DNA from 4 places in the Halomonas sp. TG39a genome. Region 4 is predicted to be linked to each of the others. Evidence: predicted binding sites of a transcription regulator. Region 4 holds the regulator's gene; each other region holds the start of a gene.

Region 1 (3,512 bases), 1.6 Mb from region 4:
CTTGCCCGCGGCCAAAGACGTCAACAGCATCGCGAAACGCCTGCATATACTCTTCGATGCCAACCTCGGCCTTGCCTGGCATTAGCGTTTTTCTTAGCGAAGGTGTGACCACTTCGAGATGCATGCCCAGGCTGTCAATGCCAGCTTCCTTCATGCGGGCATACCAAACGGGATCCTTAGGTGGTTCGCACTGCCCTTGCAGCGGAAGATCCACGGCCGCTTTGATGGCCCTGGCACTTTCGCAAAGGACGCTGGCTCCTCGGTCAGACGTGGCTGGCGTTCCGGTAGTCATGACCATATGTTTGACACCGTCGAGCTCGACAGCGGCCTTAGCCACCTCGGCCAGTTGGTCTGGGGACTTATGCGCAATGGTGCGCCCGGCTTGGAGTGATTGACCAATCGAGCAGAATTTGCAGGCTTTGCGCCTGCTCTCATAGCGGATGCATGTTTGCAGTACCGTCGTGGCCAGTACATCGCGGCTATGCAAGGTGGCGATATGCGTGTAGGGGACGCCGTCAGCGGTTTGCAGGTCGTAGAAGTGGGGCGTATCTGCAAAGGTAATATCGGCCATAGGAATCGTGTTTTCAGTCAGCCTATGCCCTTCATCACCTGACACTACGCTAAACGGTGAACGCCATGCCGACTGGGTATAGACGGGCACCATCATAGTGATTCCATCGATGGTTATTGCCTGATGGTCAGAAGGGCCAGCGCCGCCCCGTCGGCTGACATGCTCTTGTGATGCATCCTGCAGGCGTACGCCATGGGTTTGAAGTTCGGTGAACAAGCGTGAGCGATCGGCGAGCTTACTCATCTTCATCTCCTTGGGCATTATGGCCCTGAGCGGAAGTGGCCAGTGGCTGGCAGCAGTGGGCGGGCATATCGTTAATGGCTAAGCTCAACAGTTCAGGGCGCGCATAGTGGCCCACCGAATCCATCATTCGCTTACGCTTGGTAATCAGGGCGAAATCCAGGTCGGCAATAACGATGCCTTCTCCTTTGCTCAGCGGCTCGGCCAAGTGCTTACCTTCTGGCGAGATAATGGCGGTGTTACAGCCATCACGCAGAGCACGTTGTAGCGTGGTGTCGGGGGTAATGGATTCGATTTGGGAGTCGGTTAGCCAGCCGGTGGCGTTAACCACGAAACAGCCCGCTTCAAGGGCGTGATGACGGATGGTTACCTCAATTTGATCCGCAAAGACTGGGCCGACCAGCGAGCCAGGAAACTGGCTGCAGTGGATCTGCTCGTGCTGGGTCATCAGGGCATAACGTGCCAACGGATTGTAGTGCTCCCAGCAGGCCAGGGCGCCAACACGGCCCACGGCGCTATCCACTACCTTCAAGCCCGAGGCATCGCCCTGGCCCCAAATCATGCGTTCGTGGTAGGTCGGCGTGAGCTTTCGGCGTTTCAGCAACAGACGCCCGTCGCTATCAAAGATCAGTTGAGTATTGTAGAGGGTGCCATGATCACGCTCATTAACGCCAAGCACGACGACGATGCTCAGGGTGCGAGCGCGCTCAGCGACAGCATCAGTGATCGGGCCTGGTACCACCACGGCCTGTTCATACAGCCGTAAGTGCTCGGCGCCACAGGCCACGGCGGGGTAGACAAATGAAAAGTACGGATAGTAGGGAACGAAGGTTTCGGGGAACACGATCAGCTCAGCCCCCTTGCTGGCCGCTTCGTCGATTGCATCCAGTACCTTGACCAGCGTGCCGCCAACACTCTCAAGATCGGGAGAAAGCTGAGCGGCAGCGGCCCGCACTATGGTCGTTCCTGTCATGTTTGCTTGTGCCATGACCGCTGCTCCCCTTAGACCGTCCAGGTATCGATGATCAGTGCATCGTCGCGCACGTGAAGCAGCTTGAGGTCAAGCACATCCAGTGGATTGATCGCGCGGATGCCCTCAATGAGTGACGGTTCGCCATGACCATAGAGTGCTTGAAGAGCAAAGCGGCAGGCGTAGACCTTGCCTCCCTCGGCCATAAACTTGGTCAACTGATTGTTGAAGTTCATGTGGCCGGGGAACGCTTCATCACCCAGGGTGGGGAAGCCCCGCTGTACGCCCAAAGTGACCCCGGGGCCATACAGTAAGATGGAGGTTTCAAAGCCTTTACGCAGCAAACGCGTTGCCTGCAGCATATTCACGAAGCCGATCGACCCCTCAAAGGCAACCGTATGAAAAGTTACCAGGGCTTTTTCGCCTGGTTTCGCTTTTACGTCTTCAAAAACCTTCTCTTCGTAGTCGACCAGAAAATCGCCTTTCTTGTTGAGTGGTTGCGTCACTGTAGGCATGTCTAAGCTCCGTTTATTGCGAGTGGGAGAGTCGTTAACCGCCGTGCTTACACAAGCGGTACGATCAATACGGAGCAATCGACGTGCCAATTGATATGCTTATTGATCCAATCAATTGTCGATCATGTAGGTCGCTCTAAGCCTAAAAATTGACCAAATTTTTAGGCTAAAAAAATAATAAAAGGCTAATGTTTCAAAAAAACTGTGTTTTTCACCTTATTTGTGCAATGAAAGTGTGTTTTGCACCATTAAGTACATATGCAATCAATTTTTTATTTGTGCAATCTTTAGCCCATCAGTGATAAGTTTTGGTCGATAAGAAGAGTAGGTAACAATGTTTATTTAACGACGGAGAAGATATGCATACATCTGAGCTGGAACGCTGGCGAAAACGTTTAGACAAGGAGGTCAGCCAGCCAGCTTATCGTCTGGTCGCTGAATTGATTGCTGAAGATATCGGTAGTGGTCGGCTGCAGCCCCGCGAGCGACTGCCCCCGCTGAGAGAACTGGCGGGGGCTTTGAGTATCAATTACACGACGGCGGCGCGTGCCTATAACGAAGCTAAGCTGCGAGGCTTGATTGACTCGCATCCGGGCTCGGGCACTTTTATTAAAGGTAAGGCAGTGTCAGTGAAGCCGAGCAGTGGTTATGAGATGACCATGAACCTAATGATTGAGCCCGCTATACCGACGTTGATTGAACGAGTACGCGATAGCGCTATCTCGGTGTTGGCCCAGCGTGATCTTTACTCACTGCTGCGTTATCAAACCTTTGGTGGCAGCCATCATGACCGTGTGGCTGCGCTCCAATGGCTGGATCGGCGGCTGGACAACACGACACTGGAACAGGTCTTGATATGCCCCGGTATTCACAGCGGCCTGGTTGGGCTACTGATGCAGTTGGTAGCCCCAGGTCAGCTAATTTGTGTCGAAAGCCTGGTCTACCCCGGCCTAAAGGCTATTGCGGCCCAGCTCGGGCTGACCCTGCATTCATTGGAGCGTGACTCCGATGGCCCTCTTGTTCGCTCCTTCGAGGATATCTGTAAGCAGGGTCAAGTGGCCGTTTTGTACATTAATCCCACCATCCAAAACCCCACGACGACGACTATTCCCTTGGGGCGTCGTGAAGCTTTGGCCGATGTTGCCTTGCGCTATAGCATCCCGATTATTGAAGATGATGCTTACACCATGCTCAGCGAAGAGAAGATCGTCCCTAT
Region 2 (3,512 bases), 540 kb from region 4:
GGCACCGAATCGATTGGAAACACATTGAGACGGAAATAGAGATCTTCGCGAAAATGGCCCGCGTCAATCATCTCGCGCAGCTCACGGTTAGTGGCGGCGATCACACGAACATCGACCTTCCGAGTACGGTTATCGCCCACCCGCTCAAACTGCTGATCCTGCAACACCCGCAGCAGCTTGCTCTGAAGCTCCAGAGGTATTTCACCAACCTCATCCAAAAACAGCGTGCCACCGTGGGCCAGTTCAAAGCGCCCGGTGCGATCTTGAACAGCACCGGTAAACGCCCCTTTAACATGGCCAAAAAACTCGCTTTCAAATAAGTCCCGTGGAATAGCCGCACAGTTCACCCGGATCAGCGGCCGGTCGCTACGCGTACTGCCAGCATGAATGGCGCGGGCAATCAGCTCTTTACCGGTGCCCGACTCGCCGCTGATCAGCACGTTGGCGCTGGTGGGAGCGACCAGTTCAATCTGCTGGATTAACTTTGCCACCGCCGGGCTGTTGCCGACAATATCACGGTGGTTAAGCTCCGCTTTTATCTCTTCTTGAAGGTACTCATTTTCCAATTCCAAACGCTGCTTGAGCGACTCCACTTCAGCAAGAGCATCGCGCAGTTGCTGCTCAGCGCGCTTGCGCTCGCGAATATCGCGAAACAGCACTACCGCCCCGACCAACCTGCCCATTTCGAAAATCGGCGTACTGGTGTATTCAACCGGAATCGCTTCGCTATTTTTATGCCAGAACACTTCGTTATCGACGTGATGTACTTGGCCGTCGCTAAACGAGGCATGGATCGGGCACTGCTGTACCGGAAAGTGGCTGCCATCGGCGTGGGTGTGATGGAACATCAGGTGGGCGTCGTGGCCCACCATATCCTCGGTGCTCCAGCCTAAAATGCGCTCGGCAGCAGGATTCACAAAGGTGGTTTTGCCTTCGGCATCCAGGCCGTAAATGCCCTCCCCCGCTGCGCCAAGAATAAGCTGGTTCTGCTTCTCAATCCGCTCAAACACCTGCTCGACCCGCTGCCAGCCCACTTCGCCCTGGCGGTGCTGGCGGCCTAGCTCCGCTTTTGCCCGCCGCTGTTCGGCTTTATTGCGATCAATCAACGTCAATAAAAGCTGCGAAGAGTCTTCAATATGTTGAGCATATACCTCGACCCGATACGGCTGGCGCAGCATGTCGAGCATCACCAAGTCATCTGACCAGGCCGCTTTCTGTGCCAACGCCTCACCGGTGAAGTTCACCCATAGCGGCAGTGAAGCGCTCAAGCGATGGCTAAAGGGAGCCCTCAGCGGTAGTGCTTCATCAATATTGAGCATCTCGCAGGCGGCAGGGTTTGCGTCGAGTAGTTGGTCGGCAAAAGGGTCGACCACGAGCATCGCAAGGGGGGAGATGCGGCCCATTAGTGCGGCGGTGTGAAGGCTTGCTGGCTCATCCATTGGCGTTAGGCTCGAGTTAGTTGTCCCTTAACCATTCAATTCCCGCGCCATTCACGACATTTCGTCAATAAAACAACGGAATATCGTGAATTACGATTTTTCGTAACACACAAAACGCTCCAAAAAGACTCGTGAAATAAAAAATAAATATATTAAAAACAGATATTTATAAAAAATACGCGCGAGTTGGCACACAAATAGCAACGGTAGTGAGGATAGTGCGATAGCGCCACACGCCTAATCTCTTTTGCACCAGGACGGCGCAGCCATCGGTTTTATTGCTTCTATTTATTGCTCCTACCAGGAAACACTAAAACTTTTGGGTTAGGCGTTAATTAACCGAAATGACACAGGAGACATACTTATGTCTTATTTAATGCCCAGTGAATTTGTCACCAAGTTGGTGGATCAGGGTGAGTCAAAAGTCTATATGGGCACCCGGGATACGCTTATCCGTTCCTTTATGGCAGGGGCGACCCTAGCGTTGGCAGTTATTTTTGCCATTACCATAGCGACACAAACAGGCAACTTTTTGATCGGGGCGCTGCTTTTTCCTGTCGGCTTTGTGATGCTTTATCTGATGGGTTATGACCTGCTCACAGGTGTTTTCACGCTGGTGCCCCTTGCATGGCTCGACAAGCGGCCTGGCGTCACACTACCTCGAATGCTCAAGTGCTGGGCGCTGGTGGGGCTCGGCAATCTTGGGGGCGCCCTGTTTATCGCCACCTTTGGCTACCTGAATTTCACTATGGGCGGAACCGAGGAGATCAACGCTGTCGGCCAAACGATGATGACTGTGGGTGAAAGTCGCACGGTGGGTTACCAGGACGCGGGACTTGCCGGTTGGATTGTGCTCTTCATGAGAGGCATGTTCTGCAACTGGATGGTCTCAATGGGCGTGGTAGGTGCTGCTATCTCCACAACGGTTTCTGGCAAAATCATGGCCATGTGGATGCCGATTATTGTCTTCTTCTATCTCGGTTTTGAGCACTCCGTGGTCAACATGTTCTTGTTCCCGATTGGCCTCATGATGGGCGCTGACTTCACCCTGTATCAATACATTATGTGGAACGAGATCCCCACGGTGCTGGGTAACCTGGTTGGCGGTCTGACACTGGTTGGTTTGGTGCTCTACACCACCCACGTCCGCACTCAAGCCAAAAAAGTCTTTTCTTGATTACTGCCTATTAGCCAAAAAAGGGCCTCAAACGCCCTCCACTCCAAAGGAGAACCATCATGGATAAGCTCGAAATGCGTCACACTCTGCTCGCCGCCAAAGCGCGTAAAAAGATGAGCTGGGACGATATTGGCAACGCGGTGGGTATGTCGCCGGTGTGGGTCGCTTCCGCCTGTTACGGCATGAACAGCGCCAGCCAAGCGATTGCCGATAAGCTTTGTGACTCCCTCGGCGTGGACAGCGATGTCGCCGAAGCTTTAGTGGCTTTCCCCACCAAAGCCTGGGACGAAGCGATCCCCCAAGACCCCTTCATCTACCGCCTGTATGAAGTCGTTGGCGTTTACGGGGAGACCCTGAAAGACGTGGTGCAGGAGAAATTTGGCGACGGCATTATGAGCGCCATCGACTTCACCATGGAAGTCGATAAAATCGAAGACCCCAAAGGTGACCGGGTACTATTAACTTTGAATGGTAAGTTTTTGCCCTATAAATCTTGGTAAAACGTAAGTCCTGGCAAGTCAGGCGAAAGACTCGAGCCTCGCCACGCTGCGCTCAACCGCCGAACGATAACCGGCACCGAACAGCAGCAGGTGATTCAGCAGCGGGTAAAGCTGAAACAGCGCTTCACGCCTCGGCCAATCGGTCGGGGCGTCGCCATTCCAGTAAGCATCAAAAAACGCCTCCCCCGGCGAGCCAAATAGCGTTAGCATTGCCAAATCTACTTCCGCGTAGTGACGGTACACCGCGGGGTCGATAACCGCGGGCCCCTTTGTCGTGAAGAGCACATTCCCCGACCATAGGTCACCATGGAGCAAGCTGGGCGGCGCATCCGGCAGCCAACTCTCCAAATCGTGAGCCAAACGCTCGATACGCCTCCGCAACTCGCCGTCCAATAG
Region 3 (3,512 bases), 1.3 Mb from region 4:
TGAATCGCCGTCATCAAGCTGGACACTAAAGGCTCCCAGATAACCGTTAATACGCAGCTGGCTGAGCTGGTCGCGGGTCAATGTTTGGCTAATCAGAGGCTCGCTAGACCCGAGGGCATCGACAGCGTCACTCCCTTTATCGGTGACTAGCAGCGTCAACGATGCCAAGCCGCGCCCCTGGAGCGCGCGAGCGGCTGGATAAACGTCGTCTGCTGACCCTATCAACAGCGCATGACCGCGGCTGTGATAGGTCACATTGGCAGGCGTTAAATTAGCGGGCCAGGAGATACGCTGGCGTACCGATTCCCGAGCCTCAGCATTACGCTGGTCGTCTATCGACGCCAGTTGGATTCGTTGGTTCATGCGTTCTCACGGTCAGTGAATAATTCTTATTATAATTTTGAGTTATATTATTTAACTATTGTGGCATAACAATGCGTTGAAGCTAAGTTCAGCGTATGGCGAAATTCGATATTTGCCAACCTGATTACCGTCAACGCTGCCAACGCTGGCGACATATCGCATGCTCAAAATATTGATTTTTATAAGTTTAACGCCATTCTCATGTTTTCGTCTTAGGGCTAGATAAATAATCAGACTGGTCGTCTAGCGAAGCATTTTTTTCAGTGTTGTCACTATCAGTGAGTGTTGAGGGTTCGGCCCGCTTGTCGGCGGCTACCTCTTTTGGGGGTTCGGATTCGTCTAATGTTTTATCAACCGCCTCTTCCACTTTGTGGGTCCAACGGCGCAGTTTACTGGCGAGCTCGGATCCCATGGGCTTCAACAGTTTATTATAGTCGGCGTCGTAGTCATCCAGGCCGTCTCGGACGTTGTAGTTGCCGGTTGCCCATAGCCGTTTCAATGCTTGCCTGCGTAAAGGGCCACTGACTCCCGGTGCCATAAAGGCGCTGAAGTCACTGCCCGCGGCCAATGTATCCGGGTCAGGCAAGGTATGATCGAGGCTGCCTGGTTCTGGCGCTCGTTTTGGTTCTTGCGGTGTTTCAGATGCGGGTTGCGGCTGCTCGGCCTCATGATAAGCCGCAGCATCCGACTCCACGGACGCTTCATCACTGGGTGCGCCCGCGGTTGGCTCGTCCTTTTGCGTTGGTATATTACGCTTCAGCCGCGACCAGCGCTCTAAACGACTCATTCTGGCTGCTCCTTAGTGGGCATCTCTTTGGCGCGCCCTGCCCCTTTACGCTTTTTCTTGCGCATCTCCAGCGGCGCCTCGCCATGACGGGCAAGGTAGCTCTCAATCCATACCTGAATAGCCATGGGCATTGGCGATTCCAGCACCTGCTGTTCGCCATCCATCCAGCCCGCCGCGACGTCCTGGCTGGCGGTGATCGCATCCGGCTTGGGCGTTTGGCCGGTAAAGCCCGCACGCACAAATAGCCGTGGCGTCTTAGAGGTTAGGTTGAAACGGTAGGCTGCACGCTCTGTCATCGACAGCTGCAGATTAAGTACATTCTCGCCCTGGTCGCCCAGTGTAAGCTCAACAATACGCCACTGGGTCAGCGTAAAACTTTTCACCTGCTTGGGCTCGGCCACCAAGGTAATACTGATTGGGCGTAGGTTATCACTCATATATTTAAAAACCCTGAACCTTGAATGGATGGCATTTGAAAGACCAATACTTGTTAGCATAGTACTTATTTGGATAGTACTTATGAGGATGGTACTTATTAGGATAGCGCTTGAATGGGTAGACAAGTAAGCATCTCCAGCGCCATCATCGTCAACCCTGTCGTTTTGCGAGAACCATTTCGCGAGGATTACCCATGCCTGCCCTTCAGCCCACCCTGCAGATAAGCCGAGCCCGCTTACCGGCCACCACCGAGATTAGTATCGTTGACGAGTATGGCTATGCACGCCAGCAGGCGATCGCCGCTGAAAGAGCGCTGACGGTGTACCTCAACAAACGTGAAATTGTCACGCTGATGACACTGGGCGACGATCCGGAAGCCTTAGTCGTGGGCTATCTGCGCAATCAAGGGCTATTGCGTGCAGCCAACGATTTACAGGCAGTGCAGGTCGACTGGGACGTCGAAGCGGCGGTAGTGATTACTCGTCACCTGCCCGAAGATTTAGAAGCACGCTTAAGCACCCGCACGGTCACCACCGGCTGCGGTCAGGGCACGGTATTTGGCAAACTGCTCGACCAAACCGCGCTGACGGCGCTGCCTGATACCCAACTGGCTCAATCCACGCTCAATCAACTGCTGCAAAACCTTAACGCCTACAATGAGACGTATCGCAGCGCCGGGGCCGTTCACGGCTGCGCGCTCTGCCATCAAGCCAACGTGCTTGATTTTGTAGAGGACGTGGGGCGGCATAACGCGGTGGATACCTTAGCGGGACGCCAGTGGTTGCAGCAGGCGGACAGCGCCAGCGCAGATATCTTCTACACCACCGGACGACTAACCTCCGAGATGGTGCTGAAAGTGGCGCAAATGGGTATTAGCGTGCTGGTATCGCGCTCCGGCGTTACTCAAAAAGGCGTTGAGCTGGCCGAGCGCTTTGGGGTGATGCTGATCGCCCGCGCCAAAGGCCGCCACTTCCAGGCGATCAATACCCACAACCGCTTAACGCTGGACGCTATTCCAGCGAAGCCATCGCATGCCCGGTCATCTAGCCAAGCAAGCTTAACAAAAGAGACAAGCCCATGATTCCTACCCACGAACTCACCGGCATGATTCTCGCAGGCGGCGAAGGTCGCCGGATGGGCGGTCGCGACAAAGGGCTTGAGCCGTTCGCGGGCCTGCCACTCGTCGGCCATGTAGTGAAACGCCTTAAAGACCAGGTAGCCGAGCTGCTGATTAATGCCAACCGAAATGCCGACGCCTACCAGTTTTTTGCTGATCGTGTGATTGCTGATCAAGTAATGGACGATGAGGAAGGCGGCTTTAAAGGCCCGTTGATGGGCATCTATAGTGGCTTAAGGGCGGCAAAAACCCCCTGGTTACTGGTGACCCCCTGTGATTCTCCCGCCCTACCCGATGATTTAGTGGCGCGCATGGTAGAAGGTATTGCGTCTGAGCACGGCGAGCATGACATCGCCGTAGCCTTTGACGGTGAACGACTGCACCCCGTCGTTGCGTTAATACGCACCTCGCTCGCCGATGATTTGGCTGCCACCCTTGCCGAAGGTGAACGTAAAATTGACCGCTGGTACGCGCGTCACGACTGGTGCCGGGTCGATATGTCGGACTGCCCTGATGCGTTTGCCAATCTGAATACCGAGGAGGAGAAGCTTCACTTGGAAGCAACGCTGCTGAATACCTCAGCGAAGGAGGTTCGATGACGCTCTCCTGTTTTGATCTTGGCGAGCAGATGCTTAGCGTGGAAGAAGCACGCCATGCGCTTGCCACCCTGATTGAGCGCCCGCTAGGCAGCGAAAATATCCCTTTGGCACGGGCACACGGCCGCCGCTTGGCGGGGACCATTCAGGCACCCATTAACGTGCCACAAAACACTAATGCGGCCATGGATGGCGTCGCGTTAGCCTTACC
Region 4 (3,512 bases):
CTACCGGGTCTCCGTCGATAGCGTCAAAATCAATCGCTTCTGAGAGTTTTAAAAAACCAGCGATAGGGGCGGTGCAGTGGGGGCTGCGCGCATGGGGAATAGCCACGCCGTTACCGATACCGGTACTGCCTAAGCGCTCGCGGCCGATTAGACGGCTAAACACTTCTTGGCTGTCCAGGCTGGGGATATTTTGCGCGATAAAGGTGCTGTAAAACTCCAGCACCCTTTTTTTGCTGCCCCCGGGTACGTCAAAAAGAACGCGCTCCGGGGGGAGTATGGTTTCCAACGTCATTGAATTAACGCACACCTGCGCCTTGGGCGCGAGCTTGTGCTTTTTCCTTGTGTTTAACGAGTTGACGGTCGATTTTATCCGCTAGGGCGTCGATAGCGGCGTACATATCACTGTCGAGGGCTTCCGCATGTAAGTCAGCACCTGCGGCGTGCAGCGTACAAGCGGCCTGCTGGCGCTCTTTCTCCACTGATAAGGTGACTTGCACCGTGGTTATATTGTCGTAATGGCGCTCTACACGCTCAAGCTTTTCGTTGACATAGTCACGCAAGGCGTCAGTCAGTTCTACGTGATGACCAGTGATATTTACTTGCATTGACGTGCTCCTTATCCATCGGACTGTACTTCGATTGTAACCCTTTTTGCCGCGTTGCAAAGCCCTTGTCGAGAGATTCGCTGCAACGTCGACAGAACCTAGCGTAAACGACGTCGCTCACTGGAGGAAGGAATGCCCATGGCCTCGCGATATTTAGCCACCGTACGCCGCGCTACTTGAATCCCTCCTTCGCCTAATAGCGTGACTAGGCGGCTGTCTGAGAGCGGCTTGCCGGGTGGCTCCTCTTGAATCAATTTCTTGAGTCGCGCGCGGATGGCGGTGCTGGAGTGACTGTCGCCATCTTGACCGCTCACCTGACTTGAGAAAAAGTACTTGAGCTCGAACACGCCCCGGGGGGTATGGATATATTTTTGCGTCGTGACCCGTGAAATCGTCGATTCGTGCATCTCCACAGCTTCGGCAATATCGGCCAGTATCAGCGGTTTCATGGCTTCTTCGCCGTGCTCTAAAAAGCCAATCTGGCGGGTGATGATTTCGCGCCCCACGCGTAGCAGCGTATCGTTACGGCTCGAGAGGCTCTTAATCAGCCAGCGCGCTTCCTGTAGGTGCTCTTTGAGAAACTGGTTGTCATCGCTTTTGTCCGCACGCTTAATCAAACTGGCGTAGTCGGGCTGAATGCGCAGCCGTGGCAGGGCCTCTGGGTTGAGTTCTAAATGCCAGCCTTCGTGGTCGTGGCGGACGACCAGGTCGGGGGTTACATAGCTGTCATCGGTGTCGCCGTAGGCGCTGCCTGGGCGGGGGTCGAGGCTGCGAATAAGTAGGATAACATCGGCCAGCTGTTGGTCATCGAGCCCCAGGCGGCGCTTTAGCAGGCGCATGTCATCCTTACCAAGCGCTTCGAGGAACTGCCGCACTAGGCGGCGGGCGGGAACCAGTAGCGGCGTATCATCGGGCAGGGCGGCGAGCTGCAGCATCAGGCATTCACGCAGGTCGCGGGCAAAGATACCGGTTGGCTCAAACTGCTGGAGTTTGAGCAGAATGGTTTCTACCTCGCGTTGGCTAAGCCCGTCAATGCCCTGGGCACGCAGGCCCTCACGAATATCGTTAAGCGGCTGGGTTAAGTAGCCGTTGGCGTCGAGCGCGTCGATTAAGCTCTCTGCGACAAGCTGTTCGCGGGCGCTAAAGTCGGTCATGGCAAGCTGCCATAGTAGGTGCCCATGCAGGCTCTGCCCGGCTGCCTGACGCTCAAAATCAGGGCCTTCGCTGCTGCCGCCCTGGCTACCCATATCTTGATAGGTATCTGACCAGTCGCTATCTACTGAGAGTTCAGTGGGGATGCCCTCTGACCACTCTTCTTCCTTAGGCTCGCTGACAGCCTGCTCACCAAATTCATCTTCCTGCTCCAGCATGGGATTGGCATCTAGGGCCTGCTGAATTTCTTGACGAAGGTCCAGCGTCGAGAGTTGCAACAGCGCAATCGCCTGTTGCAACTGGGGCGTCATGGTCAGCTGTGTGCCGATACGCAGTTGGAGAGAAGCTTTCATGACCATCTGAGAACCACTCGTTAATCAGAATGCTCCACCCTAGTGCGAGTGAGTGTCTGGTGCAAGTGCAATAAGCATGCCATTGGTAGTAAAGTTGTTGCAGAGCGCTATTTACAGAACCAAAAAATAGGTTTATGGGCAGGCGGTGATTGTAGGCATAGCTGATCAGTTTAAAGGCGAAAATCAGCACCCAGATATACGTCTCTGACCTTCTGATTATCGAGAATGGCACTGGGTGAACCGCTGGCAATGATTTGCCCATCACCAACGATATAGGCGATATCGCAAATATCGAGGGTTTCACGCACGTTGTGATCGGTGATCAGTACGCCAATATGACGTTGCTTCAGCGCACGAATGATGGTTTTGATCTCGCCTACCGAAATAGGGTCGACGCCAGCAAAGGGCTCATCCAGTAAAATAAAGGCAGGGTCAGTGGCCAGCGAGCGGGCAATTTCTACACGCCTGCGCTCACCGCCCGAAAGGCTCATGCCAAGGTTGTCGCGGATGTGGGTGATATGAAAGTCTTCGAGTAGCGCTTCCAGGCGCTGTTCGCGTCCTGTGCGGTCAAGTTCTTTGCGCGTCTCGAGTATCGCCATAATGTTATCGGCAACCGATAGTTTGCGAAAAATAGACGCCTCTTGGGGGAGGTAGCCAATACCCGCCGCTGCGCGCTCGTGCATCGGCGCACGGGTTAAATCCACCGCATCGATTCCGACCTTGCCAGCATCGGATTTCACCAGCCCGACAATCATGTAGAACGAGGTGGTTTTACCTGCGCCGTTGGGGCCCAGTAGGCCAACAATGCTGCCTTGGGAGATCTCTAAATTGATGTCTTTGACCACTCGGCGGCGCTTGTAGCTTTTCGCCAGGTGGTGGGCATACAGGGTTTTGATCGGCGCAGTGTCAGCAGTTGCCACAGCTTGGCTCCCTATTGTTCAGGCTGAATAGTCATACGAATGCGCTGGGGCTCACTGCCGTCAACGTCAGAGCGCGCTTGAATCACTTCGCGGTCAATAAAATACTCAAGGCGCCCACCGCTAAAGGTATCTTCTTGTTGGATCAGTTCGGCTTGGTCGATTAGCTCTACGCGGCGCTCGGCGACGTGGTAAATAATCCGTCGCGCCCAACCTTCCGTCGGGCCATCTTGCCCTTCGGCTTGATGGCGCAGGTAGGCGCGCTCGCCGGTGGCTGTTGCCGTCGAGAGTTCGCCAGCCGCGTTGCGTTCGATCTCTACCCGCTCGCCGCGCAGCTGCATCTCGCCCTGACGAATATCCACATTCCCGGTATAAACGGCGGTGCCCGCCCGTTGGTCGAGATCTAAACGGTCGGCTTCGACTTCCACCGGAGCCTGTTGTGAGGTTTGGGCCAGTGCCAGTAGCGGCATCGCGAGCGCAAAAAG

Evidence for each region. The regulator sigma-54, encoded in region 4, starts transcription at its own class of promoters, with help from an activator protein. The targets are predictions, from matches to a motif close to TGGCACNNNNNTTGCTNT.
Region 1: the regulator sigma-54 is predicted to act here: its motif matches at 2,368-2,385, upstream of U738_RS13420 (MSMEG_0572/Sll0783 family nitrogen starvation response protein).
Region 2: the regulator sigma-54 is predicted to act here: its motif matches at 1,627-1,644, upstream of U738_RS03930 (formate/nitrite transporter family protein).
Region 3: the regulator sigma-54 is predicted to act here: its motif matches at 1,715-1,732, upstream of U738_RS12225 (DUF3305 domain-containing protein).

Annotation. Positions count from the first base shown of each region.
Region 1 covers NZ_JQLV01000001.1:3,004,516-3,008,027, reverse strand. The annotation lists gene U738_RS13430 (MSMEG_0568 family radical SAM protein) at 1-814, opposite strand, end outside; gene U738_RS13425 (Nit6803 family nitrilase) at 807-1,799, opposite strand; gene U738_RS13420 (MSMEG_0572/Sll0783 family nitrogen starvation response protein) at 1,814-2,296, opposite strand; gene U738_RS13415 (aminotransferase-like domain-containing protein) at 2,656-3,512, shown strand, end outside.
Region 2 covers NZ_JQLV01000001.1:890,643-894,154, reverse strand. The annotation lists gene U738_RS03935 (sigma 54-interacting transcriptional regulator) at 1-1,439, opposite strand, end outside; gene U738_RS03930 (formate/nitrite transporter family protein) at 1,804-2,616, shown strand; gene cynS (cyanase) at 2,676-3,116, shown strand; gene U738_RS03920 (fructosamine kinase family protein) at 3,135-3,512, opposite strand, start outside.
Region 3 covers NZ_JQLV01000001.1:2,731,032-2,734,543, forward strand. The annotation lists gene U738_RS12215 (4Fe-4S dicluster domain-containing protein) at 1-363, opposite strand, end outside; gene U738_RS12220 (DUF3306 domain-containing protein) at 563-1,150, opposite strand; gene U738_RS12225 (DUF3305 domain-containing protein) at 1,147-1,587, opposite strand; gene U738_RS12230 (formate dehydrogenase accessory sulfurtransferase FdhD) at 1,782-2,669, shown strand; gene mobA (molybdenum cofactor guanylyltransferase MobA) at 2,666-3,304, shown strand; gene moeA (molybdopterin molybdotransferase MoeA) at 3,301-3,512, shown strand, end outside.
Region 4 covers NZ_JQLV01000001.1:1,427,450-1,430,961, forward strand. The annotation lists gene U738_RS06185 (PTS sugar transporter subunit IIA) at 1-292, opposite strand, end outside; gene hpf (ribosome hibernation-promoting factor, HPF/YfiA family) at 297-605, opposite strand; gene U738_RS06195 (RNA polymerase factor sigma-54) at 704-2,116, opposite strand; gene lptB (LPS export ABC transporter ATP-binding protein) at 2,281-3,030, opposite strand; gene lptA (lipopolysaccharide transport periplasmic protein LptA) at 3,042-3,512, opposite strand, start outside.